DNA from 3 places in the Solibacillus sp. FSL R7-0668 genome. Region 1 is predicted to be linked to each of the others. Evidence: riboswitches for the same ligand, from Rfam matches in the RefSeq annotation. Region 1 holds a riboswitch; each other region holds the start of a gene.
The links. A riboswitch is a leader RNA that binds a small molecule or an ion and turns the genes downstream of it on or off. The one in region 1 is predicted to bind cobalamin.
Positions count from the first base shown of each region.

Region 2: it holds a riboswitch for cobalamin, as region 1 does, so the genes downstream of both, MKX47_RS02520 (ABC transporter substrate-binding protein) here and MKX47_RS08070 (energy-coupling factor ABC transporter permease) in region 1, are expected to answer to the same signal.
Region 3: it holds a riboswitch for cobalamin, as region 1 does, so the genes downstream of both, MKX47_RS05670 (hypothetical protein) here and MKX47_RS08070 (energy-coupling factor ABC transporter permease) in region 1, are expected to answer to the same signal.

Region 1 is NZ_JBBOUU010000001.1:1,666,078-1,671,451, forward strand. It holds gene MKX47_RS08035 (ABC transporter ATP-binding protein) at 1-296, opposite strand, end outside; gene MKX47_RS08040 (hypothetical protein) at 293-427, opposite strand; gene MKX47_RS08045 (hypothetical protein) at 645-1,307, shown strand; gene MKX47_RS08050 (hypothetical protein) at 1,368-1,499, opposite strand; gene MKX47_RS08055 (energy-coupling factor ABC transporter ATP-binding protein) at 1,496-2,365, opposite strand; gene cbiQ (cobalt ECF transporter T component CbiQ) at 2,379-3,155, opposite strand; gene MKX47_RS08065 (energy-coupling factor ABC transporter substrate-binding protein) at 3,142-3,429, opposite strand; gene MKX47_RS08070 (energy-coupling factor ABC transporter permease) at 3,431-4,174, opposite strand; cobalamin riboswitch at 4,299-4,475, opposite strand; cobalamin riboswitch at 4,692-4,875, shown strand; gene cobI (precorrin-2 C(20)-methyltransferase) at 5,015-5,374, shown strand, end outside.
Region 2 is NZ_JBBOUU010000001.1:522,742-528,115, forward strand. It holds gene MKX47_RS02505 (amino acid ABC transporter permease) at 1-339, shown strand, start outside; gene MKX47_RS02510 (IS110 family transposase) at 456-1,733, shown strand; gene MKX47_RS02515 (amino acid ABC transporter ATP-binding protein) at 2,139-2,894, shown strand; cobalamin riboswitch at 2,973-3,157, shown strand; gene MKX47_RS02520 (ABC transporter substrate-binding protein) at 3,340-4,287, shown strand; gene MKX47_RS02525 (FecCD family ABC transporter permease) at 4,277-5,275, shown strand; gene MKX47_RS02530 (adenosylcobinamide amidohydrolase) at 5,275-5,374, shown strand, end outside.
Region 3 is NZ_JBBOUU010000001.1:1,212,869-1,218,242, reverse strand. It holds gene MKX47_RS05675 (ABC transporter substrate-binding protein) at 1-595, opposite strand, end outside; gene MKX47_RS05670 (hypothetical protein) at 585-1,139, opposite strand; cobalamin riboswitch at 1,310-1,489, opposite strand; gene MKX47_RS05665 (Fur family transcriptional regulator) at 1,586-1,996, opposite strand; gene MKX47_RS05660 (metal ABC transporter permease) at 1,996-2,859, opposite strand; gene MKX47_RS05655 (metal ABC transporter ATP-binding protein) at 2,875-3,621, opposite strand; gene MKX47_RS05650 (isopropylmalate synthase) at 3,726-3,965, shown strand; gene MKX47_RS05645 (DUF3889 domain-containing protein) at 4,043-4,375, opposite strand; gene MKX47_RS05640 (hypothetical protein) at 4,586-4,720, opposite strand; gene MKX47_RS05635 (hypothetical protein) at 4,797-5,033, opposite strand.

The sequences.
Region 1 (5,374 bases):
TTTTCCTTCACCGTTAGCTTTTCATCTAAAATACTTTGCTGAAATACGATGCCAATCGATTGGCGGATGGCTTCATTTCCCTTCATCGTCCCAAGTTCATGCCCGTTAATTTGTACGTCACCACTTGATTTTTCAAGTAATGTACAGAGCATTTCAATTGTCGTCGATTTTCCGGCACCATTTGTTCCGAGAAACGCAAAGAGGGAGCCTGCAGCGACTTGAAAGTTGATGCCTTTTACCGCATTAATCTCGCCATAATTCTTTGTTAATTGCTTTACTTCAATAATATTCGTCATTCGGATTCACCTCTATTTTTTTGTGATTGAGTTTTTTTCATGAGCTGTTCCACTGCTTCCGTGTATTCCGGTGCATGAATATGAACTTCAATTTGCGGTAAATCATTTTCAATATGTAGATGAATTTTCATATTGTCTCCTTTCTTGCTAGTATTGTAGCATTGGAAATAGCAATCTTTTTCCTTTTCTATGTAACAAGCATTAATAATGAGCTAACAGGTCATTTTTGATAGTTAAGCGGTTATTCGTATTGTAAACGTAAAATGGATAATACTGGCGCGTTTTATTGCTAGAATTGCTGGATTTCATAGAGGAACGTTATAATGGAAGGGAAGGGAGGTGATCAAAATGACAATGGATATTTCATCACTGTATTCGATTGATCGTTTGCTAGGCTCTACATATGGCACAAACGCAGCAGCTTCAACGAATAAATCTAGTACGAGCTTTGAAAATTATTTATTGAAGGCCTTAGGAGCCAATAATGCAAATTCTACTTCATCAAGCGTTTCTTCGCTATTTGATTTGTATGCTAATGGTGGAACGAAGGCCTTGCTTGGTGGCTTAACGTCAAGTGATGCAGCTTCTCCGCTCGCATCACAGCTATTATCAAGCCTGCAAACCTCGGGGAAAACGGATTCTAGCTTGATGAATTGGAATAACCCCGTATCTACAACCGATCAATATGCAGATTATTTAACAAAAAGTGTTCAATCGCAAATGCTAACGAATATGAGTGCAGCCAAATCAAAGCTGCAATCCTCGTTTGACAGCTTTGTGGAACGCATGGGTGAAAATCCAACAGCTGCAGCACGAGGCCGTATGGAGCAAATGAAGCAAAATATTAGTGTAATAGAAAATTATATCGCTTCAAAGTCAGCAAATAATATGGATGCGCTAATAGGTCAGCAGACGGGTTCAGCGCAAGTGGATGCGACAGCAAAAAAGCAATCGCTAGTAGACCAGTTAAATGCAAAGTCAGCGGTAACGCAGTATATGTTGGATTTATAAAAAAGAAGAACTTGCACCGAATTGAATGGTTTCAGTGCAAGTTTTTTCGTGTTAATACAATCAGTCTAATTCAATAACGAATGAAGCGGTGACAAATTGTATAAAGCATGTTTCGATATCCTCAAATACATTTTCCTCCATAAAAAGTTCGAGCTCATACGGTTGATCAGATTGTAATATGTCCTTTTTCATAGTCTACCTCCATAAGAAAAATTCGTATCATAATGAGATTTCATCAGCTGTATTAATTCTTCCATCGAGCCGGGAAGTTGCGATTGTGGCTGAATCATACCTTCTTGTAGCATCGATTCATAGCATTTCACAATCCATGGTTTTTCGATATGGGCTTTTTCTAATAACGCGTCATTTCCAAAAAGCGCATCCCTTTGCCCTGAATATAGCAATTGCCCTTTATGAAAGACGATAAAATGATCAGCCCATTCATAAATTAAATTGACCTGATGGGTGGAATATAAAAAGGTTCTATCCTCACGATCAAGTTCATCTAAATACGCTGTGAGCTGATTGGAAAAATAATAATCTAAGCTGCTTGTTGGTTCATCTAAAATATAAATTTTCGGATCCATTGCATAGACGCCAGCAATCGTCACACGTTTTTTTTGCCCACCACTTAAAAAATGGATAGGGCGCTCTGTTAAGTCCTCTAGCTCTGTTAATTCAATCGCCGTTTCAACCTGACGTTCAATTTTTTCGTGAGACCATTTCAAGTTAAGTGGACCGTATAATATATCGTGTTTGACGGTAGAGGCAAATAGCTGATTATCTGCTTCTTGAAAGACAAAGCCAACCTGCTCGCGCAACTCGATTAATTGTTTTTTAGAATAATGTAATGGCTTGTTTAAAAATGTGATTTCCCCACTCGTTGGTTTTTCTAGCCCAATAAGAAGTTTGAAAAATGTTGATTTTCCGGAACCATTTTCACCTAAGATGGCGACCTTTTTGCCTTTTGGAATGGTTAAGGTCACATCAAGTAAAGCCTGTGTGCCATCCTCATAGTGAAACGATACTTGCTCAAATGTAAAATAGCTTTCTATCATAACTAAAATCTCCTTACAAGATGAATAAAAACCCAATAATCAAATAGACGACTGCAATTAGTGTCAGCTTGAAATCCCAGTATTTTGTAGGTGAAAAGGCTTGCGGGATAATAAATTGTTCAATATTTCGAGCAGCCATCGCATAAGAAAGAGCCTGATAGCGGACGAAAATTGAGCGAAAGAGCGCGCTAATAAGCAAGCTCAATGATTGAAAGCTACTTCGATAAGTGCGATAGCCTAAACGAGCGTGCTGCGCGGTATATAGCTGTGTAATGGTTTGTAAAAATAAAAAGATAAACCGATACATCAGCTCCATTAATTCAATGATAATGGTTGGCACTTTTAATCTGGCAAGTACGGGACTAATTTCATACATCGGTGTTGTTAAAATTAAAAAGTACAAGCAACTTGTCGCACTAATTGCGGTAAAAAATAGCGTGATGGCTCGCAATAAATCACTCGGCAATATAAAGAACTGTATGCCAAAAAGCGAGCTATGCCATAATGTATGCGCCGGAACAGACTGTGACAAGGTGATCGATATGACAATGGCTATACCCCCCGCTAACACGAAGCCAATCGGTGCAATGAGTAAGCTTACATAGGATTTCCAGGGGATTTTGGCATAAAAGATAATGACACTACTCATAAAGAGTAGTGTCCAAACCGACAGAATGTTATTTCGAAATAATGTTACGATGAATAGCCCGATAAAGCTTAACGCCATTTTTTGACTAGCTACCACCTTGTGAAGCGCATTATGACTGGCTAAATAATCAATGTTCAGCATGATCCTTCGCATGCTTTCCGCGCATATAGCCAATGAAATAGCCGATAATGAGTGCACCAATCACGCCTTGTAAAACGAATAATAGACTTTCAATTTCCCCACTTGGAGGCTCCCAAATAGCGCTAAACCATGGCTCGTAATTCGTTGCGATTTCAGTAATGGCTGCTTCGGCTTCACCATCAGCCCCACCAAATTCGGCATCCTGTAAAAATAATAATGGGATAATTGCCAGAACAACGACACCTAAAAGTAAAATTAAATTTTTCTTTAACATATTAGCTCTCCCTTGCCTTTAAAATACGAAGCTGAACTAATTCCTTCATATTATATTTTTGTAAGAAGTTCATAATCATGACAGTTAATAATCCTTCACTAATGGCTAAAGGAATTTGCGTAAGCGCAAAGATGCTTGCGAATTTTTGGAATGAGCCTAAAATGCCACCAACTTCAGCTGGGAACGCTAATGCTAATTGGACAGAAGTCATGACATAGGTGCCTAAATCACCTAGCATGGCTGCGAAAAATACAGCAACGCTAAAGGATAATCCCCATTTTGTTGCGAGCTTAAAGACCCCTACAGCAATAAATGGACCAACGATCGACATGGAGAAAATATTGGCGCCTAAAGTCGTTAATCCACCATGTGCCAGTAAAATAGATTGGAATAATAAAACGATCGATCCTAAAACACTCATCACAAATGGCCCAAATAAAATCGAGCCTAACCCAACACCAGTAGGGTGAGAGCAGCTTCCCGTTACAGATGGGATTTTTAACGCCGATAAGACGAATGTAAAGGCACCTGATAAGGCAAGTAATAATTTACTTTCTGGATTTTCTTTCACGATGGAACGGATTACGTTTAGACCTTTTACAAGGAATGGTAGGCATAGGGCAAACCAGAAAATGGCCCAGCCAATTGGTAAAAATCCTTCCATAATGTGCATGGCATGTGCTTGCTTTGGCATAAATAATAAAACGACGCCAAAGTAAGCAAGTTTTGGTAAGTATTGCTTCATGTTTTTACTCCTTTTTTCTTATTTGATGAAAAAAAGTGCATAAAAAAATACACTTTTAAGAGTAAAAGTGCATCACAAAAAAGCAAGCGGTTTAGCTTGTTTCACGCACCTATCCTCGTAGGGTTGAATAACTTAATTGTTGGCAGGTCTCCTGACTTCTCTTCAACGTAGTACATGTCTTCCCGCATAAAAATGCAGTGACGTATTATGTAATACTCCAAGTTACAGTTGCGGGACAGCACCGGATTTGCACCGGTTTCCCTATTAAGCTCGTAAAAGCACCAAAAATCATTCAATTTTCACCATGTGAAGAAAATAGTATCACTTGTTTTTTTATTTGTCATCATTATTTTTTTGAATTCTCTAAAAAAGAAGTTTTTGTCGAGAAATATGTAAACTAATTTGTCGTTCATGGGGAAAGCTCGCTAGTTTTAACTTCTTTTTCTTTTGAATCGTAATAATTGTTCGGCAATTGTTATTGTCAAAATAATACGAGCATGGTAGAGTAACGTTAACTTCATAATTTTTGTAATAAAGTGCTCTTTTTATAAGAGGTAAAAGGGAAATTAGTAAAAATCTAATGCAGCCCCCGCTACTGTAATAGCTGATGAAATCACAATTAATCACTGTCAAAATGATGGGAAGATGTGATAGTAAAATGACGCTTGAGCCAGGAAACCTGCTTTATTATTGCAACACGACTTTTCGGTGGGAGAAGGACGGCGACCATTACGTTTATTTAGTATTTTTATATACTTATAAGGATGTTTATGCCTATTTCTAGCATTTGCCGGAAATAGGCTTTTTTTTATGAATTTTTTTAAAGAGGAGAAGTAAACAATGACACTAGGAACTTTATACGGAGTAGGCGTTGGCCCGGGGGATCCCGAATTAGTAACAATTAAAGCTTTTCGAAAATTAAAGGAATGTCCTGTAATTGCATACCCGAAAAAAATGCGCGGTAGTAAATCTTATGCCCAAAAAATTATTGACCTCTATGTAGACCCACAGCAAAAAATCATGCTAGGGCTCGTATTTCCAATGACGAAGGATGAGGACACCTTACAGCAGGAATGGGCCAAATCGGTCGAACAAATTTATGCCTATTTACAGGAAGGTAAGGATGTAGCCTTTGTTACAGAGGGGGATCCAATGCTATTTAGTACATATATTCATTTGATGAAATTAATGAAAGCACAG
Region 2 (5,374 bases), 1.1 Mb from region 1:
TTACAAACCGTTGCAAAAGGTCAGCTGGAGGCGGCGCAGTCAGTAGGTTTGACGACAGCCCAGGCATACCGCCGCATCATTATTCCACAGGCGCTTGTTTCCGCGATGCCTAATTTGTGCACAGCAACGATTAACTTAATTAAAGCGACATCGCTTGGCTATGCGATTTCCTTGCAAGAAATTACGTTAAAGGCCAAGGTAGAGGCAAATTTAGGCTACAACTATTTAGAAGCCTATCTTGATATATTTGTTGTTTATCTACTTATTTGTATGACAGTAGAATATTTATTTAAATGGTCTGAAAAACGGTTAAGTCGTTATAAGGTAGCGACTGTATAAGGAGCATTCCTGTTAGAAGAATTTTCAGGGACTTGAAAAGAAAAAAGCCCTCTCGTATGATGTTTGAGTGTCAACCAGACAATTGACTCGCACATCTACAGAGAGGACTTACAACAATGAATTTTAATACGAATGAAAAAATTAATCAAGTTTCTGAAAATACGTTAGTCATTGGCATCGATATTGCCAAGCATAAGCACTTCGCTTGTGCTGTGGATGATCGCGGTCGCGTGCTCCAAAAATCATTTCCTATCGTGCAATCACGTATCGGATTTGAAGCGTTTTATGAGCGTCTGCTTACGTTAAAAACGGCACATGAAAAACAAGAAATCCTCGTTGGTTTCGAGCCAACTGGTCACTACTGGATGAACTTAGCGGCGTTTTTAACACACTATGGGATTCCGTTTGTGATGGTCAATCCGATGCACGTCAATCGCTCGAAAGAACTCGACGACAACCTGCAGACGAAAAATGACCAAAAAGATGCGCTTGTCATCGCCCGTCTAATGCGAGATGGACGCTTTAGCTATCCTCGTCTTTTAGAAGGCGTGGAAGCGGAATTACGAAATGGTGCGACGTTGCGTTCAAAAATTCAAGAGGATTTAAACGCCCTTCAAAACCGCATCATTCGTTGGTTAGACCGTTTCTTCCCAGAGTTTACACAAGTCTTTAAAAATTTTGGAAAAATGGCGTATGCGGTGCTGGAAAAAACGCCGCTGCCAATGGATATTCAAGGGAAAACACCGGAAGAACTGCTCTTCCTTTATCGCCAAGTAGACGGGATGAAAAGTCCTCAACTACCGAAAGCGAAACAATTAGTCGAACTGGCACCTCATTCAATTGGACTGACGGAAGGACTGGTGATGGCCCGTTATGAAATCGCCACACTGCTTTCTCAAGTGAAACTAATGCAGGCACAGCTCGATGAATTGACTGTACAATTAACGGAATTAGCGAAACAAATGACGGATTATGACTACCTAGCATCTGTACCCGGAATCGGCGATGTCACGATTGTCGAATTACTATCAGAAGTCGGTTCGCTCACGCAATATACGCATCCACGCCAATTAATCAAACTCGCGGGACTCACATTGCGTGAAAACTCTTCAGGTAAACAAACCGGACAAAAACGGATTTCTAAACGTGGAAGACGCAAACTTCGCGCCCTCCTATTCCGTGTCATGATGCCATTGATTCAACATAATCTAGCGTTTAAAGCGTTACACGAACATTACACCACACGCACCAACAATCCACTGCGTAAAAAGCAATCGATTGTCGTCCTGTGTGGGAAGTTACTGAAGATTTTACATGCCTTGTGTAACAAGAAAATTTATTTTAATCCAGACCAAATGATGAACGATTTCACCCAGCTTCAAACGGCTGCGTAAGCGACACCATCAGAAGTCACAAACAAGAGGATGACACGGAGAAGCCGGCACTATTTCCACCATTCGACCGTGCGAATCGCAAAGAGTCCCTAAGGGAGCATCGCCAGCCTCTGCCTTATGAATAGACCGAACGAAGGAATGTACGCGCATCAGACGCCTAGAGATATGGGAGGGTCCGTCATCATAAGCAACGCAGAGATCCAAAAGTGCATCGATATAGCGCACAGGATCAGAGGGATAATTACCATTTACTGGTTTATCCTATAGCGAAGCGTACGGACTGTTTGTAAAAAAAATCAAGAATTACAAAATAACGATAGATGTACGTGTCGAAAAATATTTTTTGGACACTCGAAAACGGTGCAAACCATTGATATATCAACATTTATAGAGGGAGGGGATAGCATGCTGGAAGTAAAAAATGTGCATAAAACTTTTGGTGGAAATGAAGTGTTAAAAGGGGTCGATTTAACGATAGCTAAAGGCGATGTAGTTGTCATTTTAGGGCCGAGTGGTTCAGGGAAAACGACCTTGCTACGCTGCATAAATTTTTTAGAGCATGCAGATGTGGGGACTGCCCATTTTGATGAAATTGCGGTGGATCTACATAAAGCCTCGAAAAAGGATATTTTGGCTATTCGTAAAAAAACGGCTTTCGTCTTTCAAAATTATAATTTGTTTAATAATAAAACTGCGCTTGAAAATGTGGCAGAAGGTTTAATTATTGGGCGCGGCATGAAAAAGGATCAGGCCTATGACATTTCGAAAACAGCGCTCGATAAAGTCGGATTATCGGCGAAATATGATGCTTACCCAAGTCAGCTATCAGGAGGCCAACAGCAGCGTGTCGGTATTGCACGCGCGGTCGCCTTAAATCCAGATATTATTTTATTTGACGAACCCACTTCTGCACTCGATCCAGAATTGGTTGGCGAAGTGCTAACGGTGATGAAGGATATCGCAAAAGAAGGGACAACAATGCTCGTAGTGACACATGAAATGTCATTTGCTAAGGAGGTGGCCAACCGGATAATTTTCATGGATGGTGGTCATGTTATCGAAGAGGGCTCACCACATGAAATATTCGTGCAGCCAAAAGAAGACCGCACAAAGCAATTTCTACGCCGCGTCCTACCAGAAGAATACACGTATCATATTTAATGAATTAAGAGGAATTATCTGAAAATAAGTATAAGTTTGCGTACAAAACGAAATTTATCCGCTATAATAAAAGATAAATTTCATATCGATTGTAAAGGTTCTTATTCAACAATAAGAAGTAATAGGGAAATCGGTTAAATGCCGATGCGGTCCCGCCACTGTAAATGCGAGTTTAAAGCATGATGCCACTGTATCATACGGGAAGGCGCTATTAAACGTTTGAACGCATAAGCCAGGAGACCTGCCTTTATAATGCCCAAAGATACGCCTACGAGGATAGGATGTGGCAGATAAGTTCCGGTTAGTTGAATTTTATTTGCATACGTAAAGCTTCCTTCTCATATGAGGTGGGGCTTTTTCTTTTTGCTAAATAACAGGTGATCAGGGCTTATGAAACAATGAGCACAGTAGATGTGTTTTCTAAATCCAAGGAGGCAGTTTTACAATGAAAAAATGGCAAGCACTTTCTTCAGTAGCCGTATTAACAGTAGCATTAGCAGCATGCGGCGAGGAAGAAGCAGACAAAGTAAAAGAAAATGAAACTACCGAGGCAACAGAGCAAGCCCAATTTCCAATTACACAAATGGATGCATTAGGCAAAGATATTACAATCAAAAAAGCTCCGGAGCGTATTATTTCACTCGTTCCATCAAATACAGAAATCTTATTTGGCTTAGGCTTAAACGATCAAATTATTGGTGTTTCTGACAATGACACATACCCAGAGGAAGCGTTAACGAAGGAAAAGGTTGGCGGCATGGAATTTAATTTAGAGCAACTCATTGCCTTAGAACCCGATTTAGTATTGGCGCATGAATCAGGTATGTATAGCTTTAATGAAGAAGCGATTGCACAGCTAGAAGCAGTTGGGATTCCGGTATTTGTTGTGAAAGATGCTAAAACATTTGAAGAAACATATACGACGATTGAGCAAATTGGGCGTTTGACAAATAAGGTACAAGAAGCGAACGATATTATCGCTTCAATGAAAGAAGACATTGAAGAAATCGAAGTGAAGGTGGCAGACTTAGAAGAAAAGTCGGTATTTATCGTTGTTGGTACAGACCCTGACCTTTATGCAGCAGGGCAGGATACCTTTATTAATGAAATGTTAGAAGTACTAAATGTGGAAAATGCTGTACCCGAACTAGGCTGGCCAATGTATAGCGCTGAGCAATTCGTCAGCAGTAACCCAGATGTTATTTTAGCGACGTATGAAAATGATATTGAGGAACTTACAACAAATGATGCCTATGCAGAGATGACTGCGGTGAAAAACAGCAACGTAAAATTAGTGGATGCGGATACGACAAGTCGTCAAGGTCCACGTCTAGTGGAGGGCATTGAATCGATCGCGGAGGCTATTTATCCAGAGGTATTTAATGAACAGTAAATATTCAATCGCCTATATTTTATCGATTGGATTACTTTTAGCGAGTATGTGGATTGGGATTTCATTTGGTTCGGTCGACATTCCGCTCTCTACTCTGTGGGATAAAACGACAGACCCCGTTGCCTACAGCATTCTTTGGAAAATACGAATGCCACGTGTTATTTTAGCGGCATTAATTGGTGCGTCTCTTGCAATTGCGGGAGCTGCCTTCCAAGGTTTGCTGAAAAATCCATTAGCAGACCCGTATACACTAGGCGTTTCCTCGGGAGCTTCTGTTGGGGCTGTAATGACGATTTTTTTAGGTATTTCGATTCCATTCCTTGGCTCGTTTACGCTCCCAATCTTTAGTATGCTAGGCGCGGCGATAACAATTGTCATCGTGCTTCTGTTTGCTCGTTTAGTAGACCGTACGATGAAAATGGAAACATTGATTTTAACTGGAATTATTTTTAGTTCATTTTTAGGTGCCTGTATTTCATTGATGGTAGCATTGACGGGCGAGCAGCTGCGTGAAATTATCGGCTGGTTACTTGGTAGTGTGTCGATGCGTGGCTGGCCCTATGTGAGAATGGTTATACCGTTTATGATCATTGGCGCATTAATTATTTGGCTGAATCGTCGCGAGCTAAATGCAATGGTTTACGGTGAGGAGCGCGCGCAATATTTAGGAGTCAATGTAAAGCGTAGTAAATATATGATTTTAGCAGGAGGCTCGATTTTGACGGGTGCTGCGGTTGCGGCGTCAGGAACGATTGGCTTTGTTGGGTTAGTTGTGCCGCATATGATTCGTATTTTAATTGGTGCAGATCATCGACATTTGCTCAGCCTTTCGTTTTTAAATGGCGCGAGTTTGCTCGTAATTTGTGATTTAGTGTCGCGTACGATTATCGCGCCAATCGAATTGCCGATAGGTGTCATTACGTCCTTTATAGGTGCACCAGTATTTGCGTATATTTTCTTTAAGCAACGTAGAAAGGGTGTTGCATAATGTTACAGGTAAATGACTTAAGCGGTGGCTATAGCGGCAAGAGTGTTGTGAAAAATGTGACGTTTCACGTGAAAAAAGGTCGAATTTTGGGGATACTAG
Region 3 (5,374 bases), 450 kb from region 1:
CTTTTTTCTTTGTATCAACTGTATCTGTTTTCTCTTGAACTGCTGCAATTTGATCTTTAATATCTGCCACAACTTCATTTCCCTTTTCCTCAATGCCCATGACTTCAGAAAGCTGAATGATATCTGTGTAGACATCGTCAAAAGATGTAGCGGATGCGATGACAAATACCTTTAAGCCTGCATCTTCTAACTGTGTAACTTGCGCCTCATCACCAGCTGTATACGCTACGACTACGTCTGGATTTAACTCCACAATACGTTCCGCGTTAATAACGGTTGATGTCGAAACACGTTCGATTTTTTGTGCTGCTTCTGGATATGTATCATAATCTGTTCCACCAACAATTTGATCCCCAACGCCTAATTCAAATAAAATTTCAGTATTACTTGGCTGTAAGGATACGATTGTTTTTGGGACTTCCTCAAACGTTACTTCAATCCCACGGTCATCTACAACTGTGTATGGTCCATCCACCTCTGTTTGCTTAACTGGCTCTTTTGCTGAATCCTTTGATGCTTTTTCTTCGTCTGCTCCACATGCTGCTAAAAGTAGTGCTGCAGCAACAGGTGCAACCCATTTCATTTTAAAGTTCATTGTTTTGCTCCTTTTTCTTTTTCATTGGATACGATTTTGAGATGAAGACAATTTCATCACATTCGTGTTGCTTGTTCATATACACAGCCATCACAAACAATACATTGGCAAGTAAGCCTAAAAAGTCGAATAAAATTTCAGGAACTTCTCGTTCTTCGCTTACTTTATGTAATGCGCGATAGGATTTTTTCGCTTCACTTCGGCAAATGTGAAGACGAGCCGCGCTTTCCACCCCTTGAGGTAATAAAAACTGCTGAATCGCATCTTTTACTTCACTGACATAATAATCATAGCGATCACTTAACCAATGCAAGTCATTTTCTGTAATCGCTAATTTTCCGCGTACAGAACCATTTACGTGATAAGCAAGTGGCTGGATGATACGTATATCTTCTAATACCGTTTGGCCATGTGCATCATCCACCAATGTCGGAATAACTGCCCCAATACGTGTCGTTAATGAATCTGTGCGAATTTCATAATCAACACAGTTCCATTTTTCACGCATGAATGGATAGCATGAATAACGAATATCCTTCTTCAACTTTCTCAACCTCACTTCAAAACTTCAAATTCATTACTTCTAGAAAACTAAAGTGGCATGAAAAAAAGCCACCCAGAAAATGGATGGCTTCATAAAATCAAAAAATACATAGGTAAACATGCTTGTTTGATGTATGGCTGCCGTACATTCTCTTTATTTCCGAAGAGGTGTGTTACGATCAGAAAAAGATTGGTCTCCTGGCTTCGCGTTTCACTTTACTCATAAGCACCTTCCCGCTTTTAGCAGTGGCATTTTACTTACTTTCATCTACGCTTACAGTTACGGATATAGCTTCGGATTTACACCGAATTCCCATTTATGCACAAGGCATCTCTTTCTTGCAAACTATTCAATTTGTAAAACTAACTTTATCATACTGTTGAAATTATGCAAATAGTTTTTAATTTCACATCAATTTCAAGCTTAAAAACATAAAATTGATACCTTTATAAGCAGTTTGGACATTTACCATAAATTTCAAACTTATGTGCTTCTATTGCATAGCCAGGCAGCTTTTCACCGAGCATTTCCATTGGACATAGGGATAACTCCTTGACGTTCCCACAATCACGACAAATAAAATGATGATGGTGATGATCCGATTCACAATGCATGCGGAAATTGCGCTCGCCACCTAGCTCAGTTTCTTCTAAAATGTCTAATTCAACAAATGTTGCTAAGTTACGATAAATTGTATCGAAGCTCATGCCTGGGAAATCCTTTTTCAGCACTTGCAGTAAATCACGGGCAGTCAAATATTTATCCGTAGCCGCAAACATACCTAAAATTAATTCTCGTTTATCTGTTTTTTTATAGCCATTGTCTTTTAATATTTCCCACGCGCGTATTGTATTCACTATGCTTCTTCCCCTTCCACCTTAGTTGAAAATTTTAAAACTATTTTTTTCATGAAAATCACGATTAATAAAATCATAATAGATGTAACGACAATAGTACCACCTGGCGCTAAGTTTAAGTAAAATGCGCTAACTAATCCGATTAATACCGCCAATTCACCAAAGACAATCGCTAAAATGATCGCTTCTTTAAATCCACGGGCTAAACGCATTGCCGCTGCAACGGGTAATGTCATTAAGCTCGATACTAATAAGATCCCCACAATACGCATACTTGCCGCAATAACAAGTGCCACAACAATCATAAATAGCAAATGGATCCATTTCGCTGGCAACCCACTTGCCTTTGCATATTCTTCGTCAAAGGATAATACGAATAATTCCTTGAAAAATAATGCTAAGAAAATCACAACGACTATCGCAATGGCAAGGACAACAAATAAATCTTGCCTCGAAACCGCCGATACTGAGCCAAATAAATAGCTCATTAAATCTGTATTAAAGCCACTTGCAAGCGAAATTAAAATCGCACTAATACCAATACCACCTGACATAATAATCGGAATCGCAAGCTCCTCGTAGTGCTTATACAAACGGCGTAAGCGCTCAATTAAGATGGAACCACTTACCGACGCTACAATACCTAAATAAATTGGGTTAAGTAGGGCAAGTGCTGAAAAAGACTGACTTAAGTATAAGCTCCCCGCAATCCCGGCAAGCGTCACATGTGATAGTGCATCCGCGATCAGCGATAAACGGCGTACGACAATAAATACACCTAGTAACGGTGCGATAACCCCAATAATAAGCCCTGAAAAAAAGGCGTTTTGTAAAAATTCATAGTTTAATATTGCTTCAATCATAATGGCCAGCTCCTCTTAATGAATCTTTCGAACAGAGTGGCCGTTCCAGCTTTCGATCTGTTCTTCCGAAATGGTATCAAAATCATTTTTATAACCGTGGAAATGAATCGTTTGATTTAAACATGCGACATGGCTCACACGGTCAGATACGGTATCTACATCATGTGTTACTAAAATCATCGTCATTTTATGATGCTCATTTAAGTGTGCGAGCATATCATAAAATGCCTGCACGTTTTCACGGTCAATCCCAACAGTAGGCTCGTCTAAAATAAGTAGTTTTGGATCGGCTATTAATGCGCGCGCAATAAACACACGTTGTTGCTGTCCTCCCGAAAGTTGTCCAATATTTCGCTTCATAAATTGCTCCATACCGACATCCTTCAAGGCCGATTTCACTAAAATGTCTGTATCTTTTGGATAACGCTTAAACAGCCCTACCTTTTGCGATAAGCCACTTTTGACAACCTCTTCAACGGTTGCTGGGAAGCCTGAGTTAAAGGCATTTGACTTCTGTGACACATAGCCAATCCATTCTCGGTGTTTAAACTGATTCGCTGGCTCACCAAACAATTTAATATCCCCCGACATTGGCTTTAATAGCCCCAATATCAATTTTAAGAGCGTCGATTTCCCCGAGCCATTTTGACCGATTAATGCCAAAAAATCACCCTCATCGACGCGTAAAGAAATGTTCTTTAATACTTGTGTGTATTCATATTGAAAGGAAACATCCTTCAATTCAATCAATGGTTTGTTCATTTTTTTCGCTTCTTTCTAATTCAAAATCATTACGATTTATACCAAGTTAGTATAGAGGACTTTTTTTGCATTGTAAAGGAAAGAAACTTGAAAGGAGAGCTAGGATGAAGAATTTAGAACTATTAAATAAGTTGCAGCACATGAATGATGAACAGCTTCAACAATTTGCTCAAAAAAACGAGGTTGCATTAACTTTGGAGGAAATTAAAAAGCTACGCAAAATCATGCGTCACGCCAATATTAGCTGGGCCATCACCGGCATACCAAATGAAGTATTACAAAAATTGCATAAGCTACTCGGTGAAAAACGCTATAAAAAATTAATGCGGCTAGTTGGGATTTAATCCATAAATCCCAACCTAGTAAAGGTATAAATTTTGAGGAAATCCATGAAAAAATTGCACATACTAAACCATGTACGTCATCTGTCTGTTTCTTGAAATTCAATCACAACCAATTTTTCTGTATTTGTAACAAACACGATGCTGACAAATACCCCAAATTCTTTCTCACCTTTTTTTAACCATAGCTTAAATCTTTCAGTTGTTACGGCTTCACTTTTTTCGCTTCCTTGATGCAAATAGTCAATAATTTTTGCATTAGGATATCTTTTTTGCGTTTCCTTCATAGCGAGTATGCCCCACTTTGCATAGGCAGGTGCTTCTTGCTGGGCATTAACCATTTGTAGCGTGTGTACTGGCATGAATAAGATCGTTATAAAAGCTATACATACAATCATTTTTCTAACTATCATTCACCTTCTCACCTCATCTATAGCTTGCGCAACTTAAGGAAAATCAATCGAATGCACGTATGTAGTTTTTGGGTCTGTTAATATTTTACTATTACTTAAAGAAAGCTATGTATAGTGAGAACAATTTATATCCCCTTAGAAATCACAAAAAATAGATGTACCTGAAGCTTTTCCTTCACTTCATAGGACATCTATTTTTTAGTGTTTTAATTATTGCTTAGGTTTTTGAGCATTATTATGAATGACGGCATTAAATTCAGGCGCATATTCTTCACGGTTGTTGTTAGACTTAGGTTTATCATCTTGTTTTTTCTTTTTAAAGCTTGTTTTCCCTTTTTTCGCCACTACTTATCCACCTCCAAAATGAAATCAAAATTGCACAATATAATGATGTCCTGTTTTATTTCAAAGTTAGGTTTGACTATTTATTTTTATTGGATTGTTGATTTTTGTCGTGGTTCGTTTTATTGTTTGCATTTTTGAGTTTGGCATCAAATTCTGCAGCAAACTCTTCGTTTAGATTATCATTAGGATTGTTATTATTACTATTGCTAGCATCTAAATCCTTACTTTTATAGGTACCAAATGGATTATGCGTTCTTGCATTCATTGTCTTTTTGCTATTTCGATTATTATGATTGCCGTTTTTATTTCCCATTGATATTCACCTCCCACTATGTAATTTGCACAAGTGAGGAGATTTTATGCTTCAAGGCTTCAAAATTCAATCCATTCCTCTATTTTGAGTTAGTTTAATGGGACGCTTAATACTTCACAGAACAAAAGCGCTAAGGCGCCCATCCAACTCCGAGTGGGCAAAACGCCACGTCCATGTGGCATGCCCCCAATGACTCACATCGTGTGAGCCTCAGACATTGGAGGGCCTGACTCAAAAGTAAACGCTCCACCACTTTTGAAGGAAGGACTCTAATGGTGTGAGTAGTTGGCGCTTTAGCCTGGACGGTAGCAAAATTTTTTATTATAGTTATCCACAATTCG